4 regions of the Kitasatospora sp. NPDC090308 genome follow, and region 1 is predicted to be linked to each of the others. Evidence: riboswitches for the same ligand, from Rfam matches in the RefSeq annotation. Region 1 holds a riboswitch; each other region holds the start of a gene.

Region 1 (4,698 bases):
GGGGTTCGGGCCGGTGCCGGCCGTGGAACCGTCGAGGATGCCGGGTCGGTACCGCGGGTGCTGGAGCCGGTTGCGGACGGGGGCTTCGAGTCGGTCGAGGGCCACGGCGGCGAGGTCGGCCAGGCGGTGCTCGACGTGTGCCCGGCCCCGGCCGGGGGCCGACGCGTTCCGCAGTGCCTGCTCGACGCCTCGGTCGCGGTCGTGCGCGCCGACCGGCTGCTCGCCGACCGGCTGGTCGGACGGCGGCGGCGGCGGACCAGCGCACCCTGATCGGTCCGGCACCCCGTCCCCGGCCCCGTGTCCGGGGTCGGGGCGCCGGCGTTCCGCCGCTCAGGGCGCGGTGATGCCCGGCTGCGCACCGGCGCCGAAGGACCAGCCCTCGACCTCGCCGGGCGCCGGGTTGTAGCTTCCGGCGCCGAGGCTGCTGTAGGTCCAGGCGGTGCCGTGCTGGGCGTGCCAGTACGACCAGTACGCGCTGCCGCTGGGGTTGGTGCAGGTCGTCGGCAGGCTGTTGACCGTGCAGACGAAGCCGGGGTAGCGCGGGTGGAACGCGTACGAGAACCCGGCGCCGGTGAGCGCCGCCAGGCCGCTGGCCGGGTCGCCCGGGGCGCAGCCGGTCTGGATGCCGCCGCCGAGGGCGGTGAAGTCGACCACGACGGTGACGCCGGTGGTGCCGGAGCAGGCCGCCGCCTGCGCCTGGGGGGCCTGGACGGCGGAGACGCCGAGCAGGCCGGCGGTCAGCGCCGTCGCGGCGGCGATCGAGCCGAGGACGCGGCGGGCCGGACGGGCGGGGGCGAGGGTGTCGCTCATGCGGGTGCTCCTTGGTTTCGGGGGCCAGTCGGTCAGGGCGTTCAGCGGGCCGGGCAGGCGAGGGCGGGCGCGGCGGGGCGGGCGCCGTGGGCGGAGAGGGCGACCAGCGGGGTGCCGCTCAGCCCGAGGACCGCCTGGGCGGTGGCGCGGGCGGCGCTGCCCGGGTCGAAGCCGGTGGCGTCGTAGGCGACCGCGCCCCGGACGGCCGGGTCGGCGGCGCAGCCCTGCCGGAGCTCGACCAGGGCGCTCCAGCCCTTGAGCCCGGCCACGGGGCGTCCGGTGGACAGCAGGGTCTGGGTGGCCAGTCCGGTGCTGTTGGCGTTGGAGGCGGTGGCCCCGGCCGCGGCGAACCCGCCGTCGGCGTTCTGGTGCGCGCTCAGCCAGTTCAGTCCGGCGGCGGCCTTCGCGGCGCGTCCGGTGGCGGCGAGGGCCTGGACGGCGAGCGCGGTGGCGTCCGGGTCGGCGGTGCAGGTGGCCTGGCCGAAGGAGGCCGGGAACCCGCCGTCCGCGCACTGGCTGCCGGCCAGGAAGTCGACGGCGGCGGCCGGGGCCCCGGCGGGGGTGCGGGTGAGGGCGATGACGGCCAGGGACTGGCCGAAGGAGTTGCTGTAGTCGCCCCACTGGGAGCGGTCGGAGAAGCGGCCGGCGGCCGTCCGGAGGGAGCGCAGGCGGGCCGGGAGGTCGACGCCGCCGAAGGCGGCCGGGTTCTCGCCGCGGACCTCGGCGGTGAGCAGCAGTTTGGCGGTGGCTCCGGCGTACGCCTCGGTGGTGCCGTCGCCCAGGTAGCCGGCGGTGTTCTCCGGCCTGGCGAGCCAGGCGGTGGCGCGGGCGGCGGCCGTGTCGGAGCCGTGGGCGGCGGCGAAGGCCAGGACGGCGTCGGCGGTCAGCCCCTGGTCGGGGTAGGCGGTGCCGTCGAAGACGGTCTCGAAGTGGTCGCCGTCGACGAGTTGGCGGGCCAGCCAGCCCGCGGCGGCGGCGTCCGGCCGGAGGGTGGCGGTGCCGGCGGGGAGCGGGACGGCCCGGGCGGGGGCGGCCTGGGCGGGGGCGGCCCGGGCGGGGACGGCCGCGGGGAGCGTGGCCGCGAGGGCGAGCGCCGGTATCGCGAGCAGGCGCAGGGGGCGGCGGAGCACGGTCATGGAGAGCCTTTCCGAACCTGCGCGCGGGGCCCGGAGGAGGTGGCGCGCGGCGGCTCAGCCCTCGGAGCTCCGGCCCGCAGACCACGACGGGAGGAGTGGACGTACACCTCCGCCACCGGGTGATCGGGCTCGCCGTCGACAGCCGTCGACGGCCTACCGTTGCGGGTCAGCGCCGGATTCGGACCGGACTTCCCCCGACGGCGGAGTCGGGAAACATGACGGCCCATCATGGCGAGGCGCCGGAGGCCGGGTCAAGGGCGCGCGCGTCCCGCCGACGGACGTCCCGGTCGGCGCTGCGCCTCCGGTTCTTCGCAGGATTCGCCGATTCACCGGTCCGCCGGGTGCGGATTCCGCAGCTCGGCCTGCTGGACCGCCCGCGGTCCGACCGGCAGTCTCGATCATGCGCACCCCAGCCGCCGACGCCTCCGAGGAGTCCCGTGATCGAGCACCGCGTCCGTGTCCACCCCAGCGCCGACCGCCTCCCGCGCGAGGACCAACTCGCCTGGAAGCTCGCCGAGGTGGCCGCCGGCACCGAGCAACCGGAGGCGGCCTGCGCGGACACGGCCGTCAACCGGGTGATCGACAACGCCGCGGTGGCCGTCGCCTCGCTGCTGCGCCGCCCGGTCGCCGTCGCCCGCGCCCAGGCCACCGCGCACCGGGCCGCGCTCCCGGGCGCCTCGGTGTTCGGCAGCGGCACCCGGGTCTCCCCGGAGTGGGCGGCCTGGGCCAACGGCACCGCCGTGCGCGAACTCGACTTCCACGACACCTACCTGGCCGCCGACTACTCGCACCCCGGCGACAACGTCCCGCCGCTGCTGGCCGTCGCCCAGCACACCGGCCGCACCGGCGCGGACCTGCTACGGGGCGTCGTCGCGGCGTACGAGGTGCACGTCGCCCTGGTCAAGGGCATCTGCCTGCACGCGCACCGGATCGACCACGTCGCGCACCTGAGCGCGGCCACCGCCTGCGGCCTCGGGGCGCTGCTGCGGCTGCCGACCGAGGTCACCTACCAGGCCGTCCAGCAGGCGGTGCACACCACCACCGCCACCCGGCAGTCCCGCAAGGGCGAGATCTCCAGCTGGAAGGCGTACGCCCCCGCGTTCGCCGGGAAGGCGGCGGTCGAGGCGGTGGACCGGGCGATGCGCGGCGAGACCTCGCCGTCGCCGGTCTACGAGGGCGAGGACGGCTTCCTGGCCTGGATGCTGGACGGCCCGTCCGCCGACTACGGGGTGCTGCTGCCGGGGCCGGACGAGCCGCGCCGCGCGATCCTGGACACCTACACCAAGGAGTACTCGGCCGAGTACCAGGCCCAGGCGGTCATCGACCTGGCCCGGCGGCTGCGCGGGAAGGCCGGCCCGCTGGAGCGGGTCCGCTCGGTCGTCCTGCACACCAGCCACCACACCCACCACGTGATCGGCTCCGGCGCGAACGACCCGCAGAAGTACGACCCCGCCGCGAGCCGCGAGACGCTCGACCACTCGATCCCGTACATCCTGGCCGTCGCCCTGGAGGACGGCGGCTGGCACCACGAGCGCTCCTACGCCCCCGAGCGGGCCGGACGCCCGGAGACCGTCGCGCTGTGGCGGAAGGTCACCACCGTCGAGGACCCGGAGTGGACCCGCCGCTACCACGACCCCGACCCGGAACGCCGGGCCTTCGGCGGACGCGTGGTGATCACGCTGGACGACGGCTCGGTCGTCGAGGACGAGCTGGGCGTGGCCGACGCCCACCCGGCCGGCGCCCGGCCCTTCGACCGGCCCGCCTACGAGGGCAAGTTCCGCACCCTCGCCGAGGGGATCGTCGCCCCGGCCGACCAGGAGCGCTTCCTCGCCGCCGCGGCCGGCCTCGCCGAACTCGGGGCCGCCGACCTCGGCGAGCTGTTCCCGGCCGTGGACGCCGAAGCGGTGCGCGCCTTCGACGCGACCCTGCCGAAGGGCCTGTTCTGATGCTGCACACCCGCACCACCCCCGCCCAGCGCCGCCGGGCCTTCCGCGAACAGCTCGCCTCCGGCCGGCTGCTGCGCCTGCCCGGCGCGATCAACCCGCTCTCCGCCCGCCTGATCCAGGACCTGGGCTTCGAGGCCGCGTACCTGTCCGGCGCGGTGCTCGCCGCCGACCTCGGCCTGCCCGACATCGGCCTCACCACCGTCACCGAGATCGCCCAGCGCGCCCAGCAGACCACCCGCGCCACCGACCTGCCGGTGCTGATCGACGCCGACACCGGCTTCGGCGAGCCCGTGAACGCCGCCCGCACCGTCCAACTGCTGGAGGACGCCGGGCTGGCCGGGCTCCACCTGGAGGACCAGGTCAACCCGAAGCGCTGCGGCCACCTCGACGGCAAGGCCGTCACCTCCCGGGAGGAGATGGTCCGCCGGGTCCGGGCCGCCGTCGACGCCCGCCGCGACCCCGACTTCCTGCTGATGGCCCGCACCGACGCCCGCGCGGTCGAGGGGCTCGGCGCGGCGATCGACCGGGCGAAGGCGTACGTCGACGCGGGCGCCGACGCGGTCTTCCCCGAGGCGCTGGCCGACCTCTCCGAGTACGAGGCGTTCCGCGCGGCGGTGGACGTGCCGCTGCTGGCCAACCTCACCGAGTTCGGCAGGACCCCGCTGCTGGACACCCGCACCCTGACGGACCTCGGCTACAACATCGCCCTCTACCCCGTCACCCTGCTGCGCCTGGCGATGGGCGCGATCGAGGACGGCCTGCGGACCATCGCCGCCGAGGGCACCCAGGAGTCCCTGCTGCCCCGG
Region 2 (4,698 bases), on a different contig from region 1:
GACCTGCCGGGCGGTGTCGGCCAGCGGCTGGTCGTCGCGGACGAACGACCAGGCCAGCATGGTGACCGGGCCGGTCAGCATGCCCTTGACCGGGCGGTCGGTGAGGCCCTGCGCGAAGCGATACCAGTCGACTGTCATCGGGTGCGGGCGGGAGATGTCGCCCGCCAGCACCGGCGGACGCACGTACCGGGTGCCGTAGGACTGCACCCAGCCGTGCCGGGTGGCCAGGTAGCCGGTGAGCTGCTCGGCGAAGTACTGCACCATGTCGTTGCGTTCGGGCTCGCCGTGCACCAGCACGTCCAGGCCCGCCCGCTCCTGGTAGGCGACCACCTCGCGGACCTCGGCCTCCATCCGCTTGCGGTAGTCCGCCGCGTCGATCCGTCCGGCGTTCAACTCGGCGCGGGCGGAGCGCAGTTCGGCGGTCTGCGGGAAGGAGCCGATGGTGGTGGCGGGCAGCAGCGGCAGGCCGAGCCGGGCCTTCTGCGCCGCGGCGCGGACGGCGTACGGGGCGTCGCGGCGGATGTCGGCCTCGGTGACGGCGGCGGCCCTGGCCCGGACCGCCGGGTCGCGGGTGATCGGGGAGGCCGCGCGGGAGGCCAGGTCGGCCCGGTTGGCGGCGAGTTGGGCGGTGACGGCGGCGGTGCCCTCGCGCAGGGCGCGGGCCAGCAGGGCGGTCTCGGCGGCCTTCTGCCGGGCGAAGGCCAGCCAGCGGCCGATCTGCGGGTCGAGGTCGCGCTCGGCGGCGGTGTCCAGCGGGACGTGCAGCAGTGAGCAGGAGGGGGCGACGTCCACCGTGTCGGCCAGGCCGAGCAGGGTCGCCAGGGTGGCGAGGGACTTCTCCAGGTCGTTGATCCACACGTTGCGGCCGTCGACCACCCCCGCGACCAGCCGCTTGCCGGGCAGGCCGCCGACGGCCGCCAGGTCGGTCAGGTTGCCCGCCGCCGGGCCGGTGAAGTCCAGCGCCAGGCCGTCGACGGGGGCCTTGGCCAGGGTGATCAGCGCCTCGCCGAGCCGGTCGAAGTACGAGGCGACCAGCAGCCTGGGGCGGTCGGTGAGCGCGCCCAGCTCCCGGTAGGCGCGGGCGGCGGCGTTCAGCTCGGCCGGGGTGCGGTCCTGCACCAGCGCGGGCTCGTCGAGCTGCACCCACCCGGCGCCGGCCGCCCGCAGGTCGGCCAGCAGCTCCGCGTACACCGGCAGCAGCCGGTCCAGCAGGGTGAGCGGCTCGAAGTCGGCGGCCACGCCGGGCGCGGGCTTGGCGAGCAGCAGGTAGGTGACCGGGCCGAGCAGCACCGGGCGGGCCCGGTAGCCCTGGCCGAGCGCCTCGCGCAGTTCGCCGACCTGCTTGGCGGAGTGCGCGGCGAAGACGGTGTCCGGGCCCAACTCCGGCACCAGGTAGTGGTAGTTGGTGTCGAACCACTTGGTCATCTCCAGCGGCGCCACCTGCTGGGTGCCGCGCGCCATCGCGAAGTAGCCGTCCAGCGGGTCGGCCTGGTACGCGGCCCGGTGCCGGGGCGGGACCGCGCCGACGGCGACCGTGGTGTCCAGCACGTGGTCGTACAGCGAGAAGTCGCCGGTGGGGACTTCGGTGATGCCGGCGCCGGCCAGCTGCCGCCAGTTGGCGCAGCGCAGTTCGGCGGCGGTGGAGTGCAGCGCGTCGGCGGTGACGGTGCCCCGCCAGTAGCCCTCGACGGCCTTCTTCAGTTCCCGGTTCCCGCCCTGGCGGGGGTATCCGTGGACGGTTGCCGCGGCTACGGACTTCGCAGTCAAGGGGACTCTCCTCGCGAGCCTTGATCCTGGGTCCGGTGCACAGGAGGCGCGGAAGGGTGCCGAGACCGGGCGGTGCCGCGCTCGACCGCGCCTGCCCGCCTGGTGTCCGTACCGACCCGCCCTCGAGGTCACCGGTCACCGGGTGCGAACGGTCGCACCCGGGCAACGGGCAGGTCTTCGGACTCGCGGGCCCGCCCGGGGAGGCTCGACGCTCCCGGGCACCTACTGGCCGTCGCTTCCCAGGCCCGTCCGGACCCAGTGCGTATGACGGCGGTCGTTCCCACTCACCGCTGCGGGGCAGTCCCGGATTCCCACCGGGTTCCCTCTTGCGACGCCCTGCCTGGCGGACAGGGCGAACCAGTTGCGCGGCCAGTGTAGAACGGACCGGGCGTTCTCCGGTGCGAAGTGCGGCAGCTGTCCGGTCCGTGGGACGCGCGGGCGGACGGCGGACGGGCGGACGGTGGTCAGCCGGTGCCCGGGCGGTGTTCAGCCGTCGGTGCGGCGCAGCAGGTAGCTGTCCATGATCCAGCCCTTGCGGGCCCGGGCCTCGGCCCGCAACTCGGCGATCCGGTCGGCCTGTTCGGCCAGCGGGCCGGAGACCAGGATCTCGTCCTCGGTGCCCAGGTACGCCCCGTAGTGGATGTGCACGCCCGCCGGGTCGATGGCGGTGAACGCGGCCTGCCCGTCCAGCATCACCACCGCGTCCTCGGCGCCCGGCCCGAAGCCCTCGGCGGCCAGCCGCCGCCCGGTGGTGATCCGCACCGGCCGCGCGGTGCGGGTCAGCGTGGTGCGGTGGCGGGCCGCCAGCACCGAGACGCTGCTGACGCCGGGCACCACCGTGTACCCGAACCCGGTCCGCCCGCGCGCCAGGACCCGGTCCAGCACGGCGGTCACGCTGTCGTACAGCGACGGGTCGCCCCACACCAGCAGCGCGCCCGTCCCGCCGTCCGGGAGCTCCTCGGCCACGGCCCGCTCCACCAGGTCGGCCCGCCGCTCCCGCCACTCCTCGACCGCCTCCGCGTACCCGGCCGCCGACCGGTCCCGCGCCGGGTCCACCAGCTCGACCACCCGGTGCCCGGCCCGGCCGTGCTCGGCGATCATCTCCCGCCGCAGCCGCATCAGGTCCTGCCGTTCCTCCGGCTTGTCGAGCAGCAGGAACACGTCGGTGCGGCCGATCGCCTTGACCGCCTCCAGGGTGAGGTGGTCGGGGTCGCCCGCGCCGATGCCGATGACGAGAAGAGTACGCATACCGGCGATTGTGCCTGCTGCCCGGCGCGTCCACCGGCTCGGGTCGGCGCTCCGGCCGGCAGCCCCCGGCGCGCGGAGCCCGGCGGGGCGTCGTGCGCGCGCGGACGCGCGCTGGGCCATCGGACGCACTCCGGCGGGCCGCGGCCGGGCGGCGGCGGGGCGGGGCGTGACGATCGGCGCAGAGCCTCCGTGCGCCCGGCGCGGGGGAGGAAGGTGCGTCGTGACAATGGACCGTCGTCGTTTTCTGACCGTGGGCGGAGCACTGGGGGCGGGGCTCGCGGCGGGCGTCTCCCCGGCCCGCGCGCAGGACCGGGGTGCGGGTGCGGGCCCGGGTTCGGGTCCGGCCTCCGGCGCGGACGCGGGCTCGGTGCGGGCGTTCCCGCCCCGCCAACGCGGGTGGCGGGCCGCGCCGCCGGACTGGCAGGCGCTGCGGCAACGGCTCGGCGACCGGCTGGTGCTGCCCGCCGACCCCGGGTACGGGACGGCGCGGCTCGGCTTCAACGAACTGAACGACGGCCAACTCCCCGGCGCGGTCGCCAAGTGCGCCTCCGCCGACGACGTCCGGGCCTGCCTGGACGTGGCGCGCGGCCACGGCCTCCCGATCGCCGCCCGCAGCGGCGGCCACGGCTACCTCGGCTACAGCATCCCGGACCGGGGCCTGGTGATCGACCTGCGCGCGCTGAACACCGTCCGGGTCGACCCCGACGGCAGGGCCGAGGTCGGCGCGGGCGCCCGGCTGATCGAGGTCTACGCGGGCCTGGCCGCCGCCGGCCGGCTGCTGCCCGGCGGGTCCTGCCCCACCGTGGGCATCGGCGGCCTCACCCTGGGCGGCGGCATCGGGGTGCTGGCCCGCAAGTACGGCCTGACCTGCGACCGGCTCACCGCCGCCGAGGTCGTCACCGCCGACTCCTGCGTGCTGACCGCCGACGCCGAGCACGAACCCGACCTGCACTGGGCGCTGCGCGGCGGCGGGGGCGGGAACTTCGGCGTGGTCACCCGGTTCACCTTCGACACCCCGCCCGCGCCCGGTCTGACCGTCTTCGTCCTGCCCTTCCCGGCCGGCTCCGTCCCGCAGGTGCTCGGCGCCTGGCAGCAGTGGGTCGCCGATGCGCCGCCCGAACTCTGGGCCAGCTGCCAGATCTCCGGCGGCAACCCGCCCACTTGCAAGGTCGTCGGCTGCTGGGTCGGCGACCCGGACGGCGCGAACCGGCAGATCGACCGCCTGGTGCGCGCGGCGGGCACCCAGCCGACCGGCCGCACCGTCGCCGCCAAGGACTACCTGGGCGCGATGAAGTTCATGGCGGGCTGCGCCAACGACACCGTCGCCCAGTGCCACCCCACCTGGGAGGGCGGACGGTTGACCCGCACCGGCTTCGTCGCGGTCTCCCGGATGCTCGGCCCCGGGCCGGTGGACCCGGCCCGGCTCACCGAGCTGATGACCGGCCGCACCGGCGTCGACCTGCTGCTCGACTCGCTCGGCGGCGCGGTCGCCGAACTCGCCCCCGACGCGACGGCCTTCCCGCACCGCGGCTCGCTCGCCAGCGCCCAGGTCTACGCGGGCGCCACCCCCGCCACCGAGGACCGGGTCCGCGCCACCGTCGACGAGATCCGCGACGGCCTCGCCCGGCTCGGTGCCCCCGGCGCGTACGTCAACTACATCGACGCCACCCTGCCCGACTGGGG
Region 3 (4,698 bases), on a different contig from region 1:
GCCAGCGGGAGTTGGAGGTGCCGGCCTCGGTGGTCGGGTAGAAGTTGATGTCGATCACGCGGTCGAGGAAGGTCACCGCGGTGCGGACGGTGGCGTCCAGCCGGTCCCAGTCCATCGCGTTCAGCAGGTCGGCGGCGGTGGCGCCGGGGGCGACGTGCGCGCCCAGGTTGACCGAGCCGAGGTTGCAGACCGCGGTCTCGGAGTCGTCGGTGACCTCCAGGATCTCGGTGCACAGGTTCGAGGAGTGCACCGTGCGGCCGGGCAGCGCGGTCTGGTTGGCGGCCCGGTTGGAGGCGTCCTTGAAGGTCATCCAGCCGTTGCCGGTCTGCGCCAGGGTGCGCATCATCCGGGCGTACAGGGTCTGCGCGGGGATGGTGCGCACGGCCTTGCCGGCCAGCTCGGCCTTGACGTACGCCTCGTCGAACTCGGCGCCCCACAGGTCGACCAGCTCCGGCACGTCGGCCGGGGAGAACAGCGACCAGTCGGCGTCGGCGTTGACCCGGCGCATGAACTCGTCCGGGATCCAGTGCGCCAGGTTCAGGTTGTGGGTGCGCCGGGCCTCCTCGCCGGTGTTGTCGCGGAGCTCCAGGAACTCCTCGATGTCGGCGTGCCAGGTCTCCAGGTACACGCAGGCCGCGCCCTTGCGCCGGCCGCCCTGGTTGACCGCCGCCACGGAGGAGTCCAGGGTGCGCAGGAACGGCACGATGCCGTTCGACTTGCCGTTGGTGCCGCGGATCAGCGAGCCGCGGGAGCGGATCCGCGAGTAGGACAGGCCGATGCCGCCGGCGTGCTTGGAGAGCCGGGCGATCTGCGCGTACCGGTTGTAGATCGAGTCCAGGTTGTCCAGCGGCGAGTCCAGCAGGTAGCAGGAGGACATCTGCGGGTGCCGGGTGCCGGAGTTGAACAGCGTCGGCGAGCTGGTCAGGTACTCCAGCCGGCTCATCAGGGTGTACAGCTCGGCGACCTCGCGCACCGACTCCTCGGTGGTGCCGACCGCCAGGCCCGCCGCCACCCGCAGCAGGAAGTGCTGCGGGGTCTCGACCACCTTGCGGGTGATCGGGTGGCGCAGCAGGTAGCGGGACTGGACGGTGCGCAGGCCGAAGTACTCGAAGCGGTCGTCGCCCGCCTCGTCGATCAGCGAGTCGAACAGCCCGGCGTGCCCGGCCACGAACGCGGCGGTGGCGTCGCCGATCAGGCCCTCGGCGTGGCCCACGGCCACCGAGGAGGAGAACGAGGTGACGCCCTGGGTGGCGGCCTCGTCGCGGATCTCCAGCGCCAGCAGGCGGGCGGCCAGCTTCGAGTACTGCGGGTCCTCGGCGATCATCGACGCGGCGGCCTCCACGGCCAGCCCGCGCAGCTCGGCGAAGTCCGAGCCAGCGTGGCGGCCGCGCAGCGCGGCGGCGGCGACGTGGCCGGGGTCCACCTGGGGGAGGTCGGTGCTGCGGTCGGTGAGCAGCCGGAGCAGCGCCGCACCGGGGTCGGTGAAGGCGTCGGCGGATCCCTGGGACGGCAGGGTGACTGAGGCGGCGACGGTCAAGGCGCACTCTCTCCTGTGGCGGCGGACGTGGCTCGGGTTGTCCGGCACCGCACGCGGCCAGGGGAGGGCGGCACGAAGGAACGAGAACGCGTTCCGGCGCGCGAAGACCACCCCCGGTCCGCCCGCGAGACCGGACGGCAAAGCTGTGCTGCATGGCGTCTGCGGGGATGCCGTGTCGCACACCGTCGGCAGGTCCTCGGACTGCGCGGGCGTCGCAGCAACCCGCTCACCGTTGCGGGGCAGTCCCGGATTCGCACCGGATTCCCCTGCGTCGACAGCGAGAGTGAGCATACATGTTGTGGTGGCTGGAACTGGAAGCACCAGATGTAGTAGCGCGTGTCGCGTCGGCGGTGCCGCGCGTAGACAACGAAACCGTCCGCGAACCGTCCGCCGGCCGCCCACGAACCGTCCGCCGACCGCCCACGAACCGTCCGCGAACCGCCCACTGACGGCCCGTGGGCCCGCCCGTGAACCCGCCCGCGGACGGCCCGCGGACGGCTTCGGGTCCGGGCTCGGGGCCCGGCTCGGGCCCGCCCTCAGAACCGCGTCGTGTAGACCCACAGGTCCGTGCCGGGCGCCGCCGACCAGTCCCGCGCGGGGCTGCGGACGAAGCCCAGGGCGTCGTAGATCCGGTGCGCGGCGGTCATCGACGGCCGGGTGGAGAACGCCATCCCGGCCAGCCGCAGTTCCCGGCTGCGCGCGATCGAGGCCCGCACCAGGGCCCGGCCGACACCGCGCCCGCGGGCCGCCGCGCCGACCGCGAGCATCCGGATCTCGCCCTCGTCGGGGTGCGCGACGTCCGCCCACGCGGTGCCGCCGGGCGCGAAGGTCACGCAGCCGAGCACCGCCCCGCCGTCGTCGACGGCGACCAGGAGCTCGGCCTCCCGGTTGCGGCGGGCGGCGTCGCGGAGGAGTGCGGCGTAGGGGGAGTCGGGGCGGGTGTGGCCGTCGCCGACGAAGGCTTCGACGCTGACCTCCCCGGCTCCGGCGAGGTCGCGGTCGAGGGCGCGGCGGACGGTCGGGGAGCGCATCCGGACAGTGTGCCGGACGGCCGACGGCGCGGGTCGGCCAGGTCCGGGTCGAACGGGTAGCCGCCCGGCCGGTGCACGTCGTCGCGGCCGTGCCGGCCGTTGCGGTCCAGGTCGCGGCCGACCAGGACGCCGAGGAGTCCGAAACTGCCGAGGAGGCCCAGCAGGGCGAGTGCGGTGGTCATGCCTCCACTGTCCGCGCCCGGCCGGGGCCGGACGAGTGGCAGGAACGCACCATTGCCACGAAATCCTGCCACTGCCATGCTGGCCGGATGCGGAAGCTGGAGAACGTCGCCGTCGTGGTGCTGGAGGAGGTCCACCCCTTCGAACTGGGGGTGGCCTGCGAGGTGTTCGGCCTGGACCGGAGCGAGAGCGGCCTGCCGGTCTACGACTTCGCCCTGGTCGGCGACCGCCCCGGCCCGATGCGCACCCACTCCGGCTTCACCGTCGACGTCCCGCACGGCCCCGAGCGGATCGCCGGGGCCGACCTGGTGATCGCCACCGCCACCGGCATCCGCGCGCACTACCCCGAGGAGGTCTGCGCGGCGCTGCGGGCCGCCCACGACCGCGGCGCCCACCTGCTGTCGATCTGCTCCGGCAGCTTCCTGCTCGGCGCGGCCGGCCTGCTCGACGGCCGCCGCTGCACCACCCACTGGCGCTACGCCGACCTGATGGCCGAGCGCTTCCCGCTGACCACCGTCGAACCCGGCGTGCTGTACGTGGACGACCACCCGGTGATCACCTCGGCCGGCACCGCCGCGGGCATCGACGCCTGCCTGCACCTGGTCCGCAAGGTGCAGGGCGCCGAGGTGGCCCGGGCGATCGCCCGCCGGATGGTGGTCGCCCCGCACCGGGACGGCGGCCAGGCCCAGTTCATCAACCGGCCGGTGCCCGAGGGCGGCGGCGAGTCGCTGGCCGGGGTGCTGGAGTGGATGCGCCGCCACCTCGACCGGGAGACCGGCGTCGACCAGCTCGCCCGGCTCGCCCACATGTCGCCGCGCACCTTCGCCCGCCGCTTCCGGGAGGAGACCGGCACCACCCCGCACCGCTGGCTGACCGGCCAGCGGGTGCTGCTCGCGCAGCACCTGCTGGAGTCCACCGGCGAGAGCGTGGACGCCATCGCCACCCGCTGCGGCTTCGGCAACGCCGCCACCCTGCGACACCACTTCGGCCGCCGCCTGGGCACCACCCCGCAGGCCTACCGCCGGGCCTTCGGCGGCCCGCGCCGCGCCGCCGGGCCGCAGTACCAGGACGCCTGACCGGGGCACGGCGGGGGAGCCGGAACGGGGGCTGGAACGAGGGACCGGGCCACGGACACCGGGCTGCGCCGGCAGGCGTCCGGGCCCGGGGTGCCTGTGCCGGGGGTCGCCCGCCCGAGTCGGCCGCCGGCGCTCGCGGCCCCGTGGCGGGGGCCAGGTCGGGGGTCGGGCTGCTGTGGTGCCGGGCTGCGACGGCAGGGCGTCCGGGCCCGGGGTGCCGGCGTGGGGCTGCGGTCAGGTCGAGAGGTGGTCGGTGCGGTTCCAGCCGGTCGGGCGCAGCCGTCCCTCGTGGGACCGCCACGTGCTGGTCGAGCAGTTCGCCACCGGGGGCAGGGCCAGCAACTCCCGCTCGGTCGGCCGGTCCAGGACGTGGCGCAGCATCAGCACCGTGCAGTCGTGCGCCACCACCAGCACCGACCGGCCGGCCTCCTCCGCGCACAGGTCGCGCAGCAGGTCGCGGACCCGCAGGGCCACGTCCAGCCAGGACTCGCCGCCCGGCGGCCGGTAGTACAGCTCGCCCATCCGCCGCCGCCGGGCCGCCTCCGCGGGGTGGTCGCGTTCGATCGCGGCCTTGGTGAGCATCTCCAGCACGCCCAGCTCGCGGTCCCGCAGCCGCTCGTCGTGGCGCACCGCCAGCCCCACCTGGACGGCTCCCAGCCCGGACGCCTGGGCCAGCGCGATCCGGGCGGTCTCGGCGGTGCGCACGTACGGGGAGCACCACACCGAGCGCGGCCGGTCGGCGGGCGGCAGTTCGGCCCACCAGCGGCCCAGGTCGCGGGCCTGGTCCTGGCCGTGCAGGGAGAGCGGGATGTCGGCGTCCCGGCAGGTGATCGGGACGGAGAGCGCCCCGCTGGCGTCCGCGTGCCGGAACTCC
Region 4 (4,698 bases), on a different contig from region 1:
CTGCCGGTTCCTCCGGTGAGCGCCGCGTTCGCGCTGCTCGCCAGCCTGCTCTGGGGCGTCGCCGACTACGGGGGCGGGGCGATCACCCGGCGGGTGCCCGCGCCGACCGTGGTGGTGCTCTCCCAGTCGGCCGCCGCCGCGGTGCTCGCGGCGGCGGTGACCGCCACCGGCGGCTGGCCGGGGGCCTCCCCCGCCCTCTGGTACGCGGTGGCGGCGGGCGTGGTCGGGCCGTTCGCGCTGCTGGCGTTCTACCGGGCGCTGGCGCTCGGGCCGATGGGCGTGGTGTCGCCGCTGGCCACCGTCGGCGTGCTGGTGCCGATCGGCGTCGGCCTGTTCCTCGGCGAACGGCCCGGCGCCGTCCAGGGGTTGGGCATCGCGGTGGCCGTCGCCGGGGTCGCCCTGGCGGGCGGCCCGCAGCGCGGCGGGCCCGCGGTCGGCCGGCGGGTGCTGGTGCTGACGCTGGGCGCGGCGTTCGCCTTCGGGGCGGTGCTGGCCCTGGTCGCGCACGCCAGCGCGGGCGGCGCCCTGCTGCTCACGCTGTGCGTGCAGCGGCTGACCAACGCGGTGGTCGGGGCCGGGATGCTGGCCGCCGCGGCCCGCCGGCGGCCCCTCGGACTTTCGGCGGGCGCCCGGTCGCTGCCCGCGCTGACCGCCGTCGGGGTGGCCGACGTGGCCGCGAACGGCCTGTACGCGGCCGCCTCGCACCTGGGGTCGGTGGCGGTGGCGGCCGTACTGGCCTCGCTCTACCCGGTGGTCACCGCGCTGATGGCGCGCGGCCTGCTGAAGGAGCGGCTGCTGCGGGTGCAGGTGGTGGGCGCGGGCCTCGCGGTGGCCGGGACACTGATCCTGGCCGCCGGCTGACGCGCCGTCAGGACGCGCCCGCCCGCGGGCCGCCGAACGCCCGGGAGCGCTTGGCGATCCGCCAGTAGCCGATCGCGGCGGCCCAGACCACCACGAACAGGCCGACGATCACGAAGCCGACGTTGTCCAGGCCGAGGCCGGCGATCCAGCCGGTGACGGGGTCGGTCAGGCCGAACTTGTCGTGCAGCACGGCGACCAGCTCGATGGTGCCGATCACGAAGGCCACCGCGATCGACAGCCCGGTGATGGTCAGGTTGTAGTACACCTTGCGGACCGGGTTCGAGAACGCCCACTGGTAGGCGATGTTCATGAACGTGCCGTCCAGGGTGTCGAACAGGCTCATCCCGGCGGCGAACAGCAGCGGCAGGCAGACCACCGCGTACCAGGGCAGGCCGGAGGCCGCGCCGGAGCCCGCCATCACCATCAGGGTGACCTCGGTGGCGGTGTCGAAGCCCAGGCCGAGCACCATGCCGACCGGGAACATCTGCCCGGGGCGGCTGATCGAGCGGGTGGCCCGGTTCAGCAGCCGGGCCAGGAAGCCCCGGGCGTCCAGGTGCTTCTCCAGCTCGGCCTCGTCGTACTCCCCGGCCCGCATCGCCCGGAACACCCGCCAGATGCCCAGCAGGGCGACCAGGTTGAGCGCCGCGATCAGGTAGAGGAAGGCACCGGACGCGGTGGTGCCGACGGTGCCCAGCACCTGGTGGGTGGTCGAGTCCTCGTCCATCAGGGTGCCCGCCAGCGCCGCGCCCCCAGCCACCAGGGCGGCCATCAGCACCACCATCGAGGAGTGGCCGAGCGCGAACCAGAAGCCCACCGAGACCGGGCGGCGGCCGTCCGCCATCAGCTTGCGGGTGGTGTTGTCGATCACCGCGATGTGGTCGGCGTCGAAGGCGTGCCGCATCCCCAGGGTGTACGCGGTGACGCCCAGGCCGACGCCGAACACCTGGGTGCCGACCCGGTAGTCGTACGGCACCACCAGGAACAGCAGCGTCCCGAAGGCCACCGCGTGCAGGGCCAGGATCACCGCCATCAGCCCGGCCGTACGCAGGGTGTCCTCGCGCCGCCAGCGCAGGGCGGGCAGGACGGCGACCGGGCCGGTCCCGGCCAGGGTCGATTCGGGCGCGGTCATCCGCGGATCACGCTCCAGCACCTCGTGGATCACTTCGTGAGATGCCGTGGCCGGTCTCCTGGCTGACGGGGTGTTGCGCGCCGGCGCCCGGCCTTCCCGGCCGCGGGGGCCAGTGGCACGGGGTGGGAGCCGACGACTCCCCGATCACAGTGGCGAGGGCCGCTCCGGACTCCCGTGCCGCGCACTCGCGTGGCGGACACGGTGCACCGGCTTCCCGAGCACCACGGCCCGCCCACCGTAGGCCCGCCGCGGGTGCCGCGGCAAGGGCGCACCCGGGCCGGGGTGGCGCAGATCACGCCTGGTCAGCGGTGTGCTGACCGCCGGTCAGGCCATCCAGAAGAAGACGCAGGTCATCCGCTTCTCCTCCAGCGCCGTCCCGTGGTACTCGGTCGCGGTGTGGATCAGGTTGGCGGTGTAGAGCAGCAGCCGGTTGTAGCGGTGCGGGACGGCCAGGTCCTCGGTGAAGGAGTCCGGCGGGACGAAGCGGGTGCCCAGCGCGTCCACCAGGTTGTTGTGCGGGGCGACCACGCTGTTGCCGCCGAGCCGGCCGCCGGGCAGGCTCTGCCGGTAGAAGCTGGTGCCGCAGCGCTTGGGGACGGCCGGGTTGAGGTACAGCACGGCGGCGTAGCGGCACAGCGAGCGGGAGTCGGTGTGCGGGCGCGGCTCGCACTCCCCGGCGCCCACCACCTGCACGCAGTTGTGGTTGAAGGTGCCGCCCTCGGCCTCGTCCAGCGCCCAGATCCGCGGCGCGCCGGTGGCCTCCCGGACCAGCTCCTCGACCCGCGCCAGCTCCGCCGGCTCCAGGCCGGGCATGGCCCGCAGGCCCGGCCAGGACTCCGGCTTGTGCGGGTAGCCCTCGTCCCAGTCGGTGCGCGCCAGGTGCCGGGCGCGCACCGCGTCCGGGTCCGGGAGGACGTCGTCCAGGACCCAGTAGTCACGGCCGCGGGTGGGCTTGCGGTACGGCAGGACCGGGAGCGCCGGGGCGGGGCGCCGGTCCTGGAACGGGAGAGCGGGCATGGACCCGACAATAGGAGCGGTGTTCCGGGGCCTCGCCCAAGATCCGGTCAACCTTGCGTCAAGGCTTGCCCGTGACGCGGCGTCAGGACCGCTGGCAGCGCGGGCACCAGAACAGGTTCCGGGCGGCCAGCTCCTCGGTGCGGACCGGGGTGCCGCAGACCAGGCAGGGCCGGTCGTGCCGCCGGTACACGTACACCTCGCCGCCGTGGTCGTCCACCCGCGGCGGGCGGCCCATCGCCTCCGGGGTGTGCTCGGGGCGGACGGTGTCGATCCGGCCCGCGGCCACGCCGTCGTGCATCAGCGCCACCAGGTCCGTCCAGATCGCGTCCCACTCGGCCCGGGACAGCTCGCGCCCGGGGCGGTGCGGGCTGATCCCGAGCCGGAACAGCACCTCGGCGCGGTACACGTTCCCGACGCCGGCCAGCACCTTCTGGTCCATCAGCAGCGCGGCCACCGTGCTGCCGCTGCGGGAGACCCGCCGCCAGGCCGCCTCCCCCGACTCCCCGGCCCGCAGCGGGTCCGGCCCCAGTCGGCGGTGGACGGCCGCCTTCTCCTCCGGCGTGAGCAGCTCGCAGGCGGTCGGCCCGCGCAGGTCGGCGTACCCGGTGCCGTTGACCATCCGCAGCCGGACCTGCCCGACCGGCTCGGGCGCCTCGCCCGCCCCGAACGCGTACTTCCCGTACAGCCCCAGGTGCACGTGCAGCCAGTGCTCGCCGAAGCCCAGGAACAGGTGCTTGCCGTGCGCCTCCGCCTCGTCCAGCACCCGCCCGTCGATCAGCGCGGCCCCCTCCGCGAAGCGCCCCTGCGGGCTGGAGACCCGCACCGGGCGCCCCCCGAACAGCTCGTCGTTCTGCCTGGCCAGGCGGTGGATCACATGCCCCTCGGGCACCGGCGGTCAACTCCTCGGTCGTGGTGGTCGCGAGGAGTCCATTGTCCCAGGGCGCTCGGACAGGCCGGGCGGCCCGGTTCAGAGGGCAGCGGCGGCCTCGCGCAGGGCGGCGAGTTCGGCCAGGGCGAGGGCGGTGAAGTCCTGGCCGGGGCGGGCCGCCCAGTGGGCGAGGGCGGTGCGCAGGGCGAGCAGGGTGAGTTCGGCGGTGAGGACGGCGGCCGGGTCGGGGACGCCGCGCCCGCGCAGGGCCGCGGTGAGGGCGGTGGCGAGGGCCTCGCGCTTGAGGAGTTCGCGTTCGGTGAGCTCGGGGTTGGCGGCGACCACCTGCTGGCGCTCGCGGACGGCGGGGTGGCGTTCGGCGGTGAAGGCGTGGGCACCGGCGGCGGCGAGGGCGGCCCCGGCGGCCTCCAGCGGGCCGGCCCCGGGCGGGGCGGCGGCGATCGCGTCGGCGAGCAGGCGCAGCAGCACGTCGCCGCCGGAGAGCACCTCGCGCTTGTCGGCGAAGTGCCGGAAGAAGGTGCTCTTGGCCAGCCCGGCGCGTTCGGCGATCTCGGCGACGGTGGTGCGGTCGTAGCCCTGGTGGACGAAGAGTTCGAGCGCCGCGCGCTCCAGCCGTTCGCGCGCGTTCGGGTCCCATCTGGCCATGGCACGGAGTCTACGTGACGGGAGATGGTCGCATCACGGGGCTCCGCGCGTTATGGTGACGGGACAAGGTCCCATCACTCGGAGGTCCACCCCCATGCACGTCTTCGTCACCGGAGCCACCGGCCACCTCGGCTCCGCCCTCGTCCCCGAACTGCTC

What was found. A riboswitch is a leader RNA that binds a small molecule or an ion and turns the genes downstream of it on or off. The one in region 1 is predicted to bind cobalamin.
Region 2: linked by a shared signal. The riboswitch ahead of metE (5-methyltetrahydropteroyltriglutamate--homocysteine S-methyltransferase) and the one ahead of ACIQVD_RS26045 (prenyltransferase/squalene oxidase repeat-containing protein) in region 1 are both predicted to bind cobalamin.
Region 3: linked by a shared signal. The riboswitch ahead of ACIQVD_RS06620 (ribonucleoside-diphosphate reductase subunit alpha) and the one ahead of ACIQVD_RS26045 (prenyltransferase/squalene oxidase repeat-containing protein) in region 1 are both predicted to bind cobalamin.
Region 4: linked by a shared signal. The riboswitch ahead of ACIQVD_RS15125 (HoxN/HupN/NixA family nickel/cobalt transporter) and the one ahead of ACIQVD_RS26045 (prenyltransferase/squalene oxidase repeat-containing protein) in region 1 are both predicted to bind cobalamin.

Annotation. Positions count from the first base shown of each region.
Region 1 covers NZ_JBIVXY010000013.1:118,514-123,211, forward strand. The annotation lists gene ACIQVD_RS26035 (hypothetical protein) at 58-270, shown strand; gene ACIQVD_RS26040 (flagellar hook-length control protein FliK) at 331-810, opposite strand; gene ACIQVD_RS26045 (prenyltransferase/squalene oxidase repeat-containing protein) at 852-1,946, opposite strand; cobalamin riboswitch at 2,043-2,176, opposite strand; gene ACIQVD_RS26050 (MmgE/PrpD family protein) at 2,384-3,892, shown strand; gene prpB (methylisocitrate lyase) at 3,892-4,698, shown strand, end outside.
Region 2 covers NZ_JBIVXY010000021.1:2,134-6,831, reverse strand. The annotation lists gene metE (5-methyltetrahydropteroyltriglutamate--homocysteine S-methyltransferase) at 1-1,767, opposite strand, end outside; cobalamin riboswitch at 1,918-2,144, opposite strand; gene cobF (precorrin-6A synthase (deacetylating)) at 2,254-3,015, opposite strand; gene ACIQVD_RS31365 (FAD-binding oxidoreductase) at 3,266-4,698, shown strand, end outside.
Region 3 covers NZ_JBIVXY010000002.1:585,806-590,503, forward strand. The annotation lists gene ACIQVD_RS06620 (ribonucleoside-diphosphate reductase subunit alpha) at 1-1,537, opposite strand, end outside; cobalamin riboswitch at 1,707-1,845, opposite strand; gene ACIQVD_RS06625 (GNAT family N-acetyltransferase) at 2,074-2,568, opposite strand; gene ACIQVD_RS06630 (helix-turn-helix domain-containing protein) at 2,838-3,824, shown strand; gene ACIQVD_RS06635 (histidine phosphatase family protein) at 4,059-4,698, opposite strand, start outside.
Region 4 covers NZ_JBIVXY010000005.1:424,158-428,855, forward strand. The annotation lists gene ACIQVD_RS15120 (EamA family transporter) at 16-861, shown strand; gene ACIQVD_RS15125 (HoxN/HupN/NixA family nickel/cobalt transporter) at 869-1,990, opposite strand; cobalamin riboswitch at 2,021-2,231, opposite strand; gene ACIQVD_RS15130 (DUF6445 family protein) at 2,315-3,007, opposite strand; gene ACIQVD_RS15135 (Fpg/Nei family DNA glycosylase) at 3,090-3,896, opposite strand; gene ACIQVD_RS15140 (helix-turn-helix domain-containing protein) at 3,975-4,541, opposite strand; gene ACIQVD_RS15145 (SDR family oxidoreductase) at 4,636-4,698, shown strand, end outside.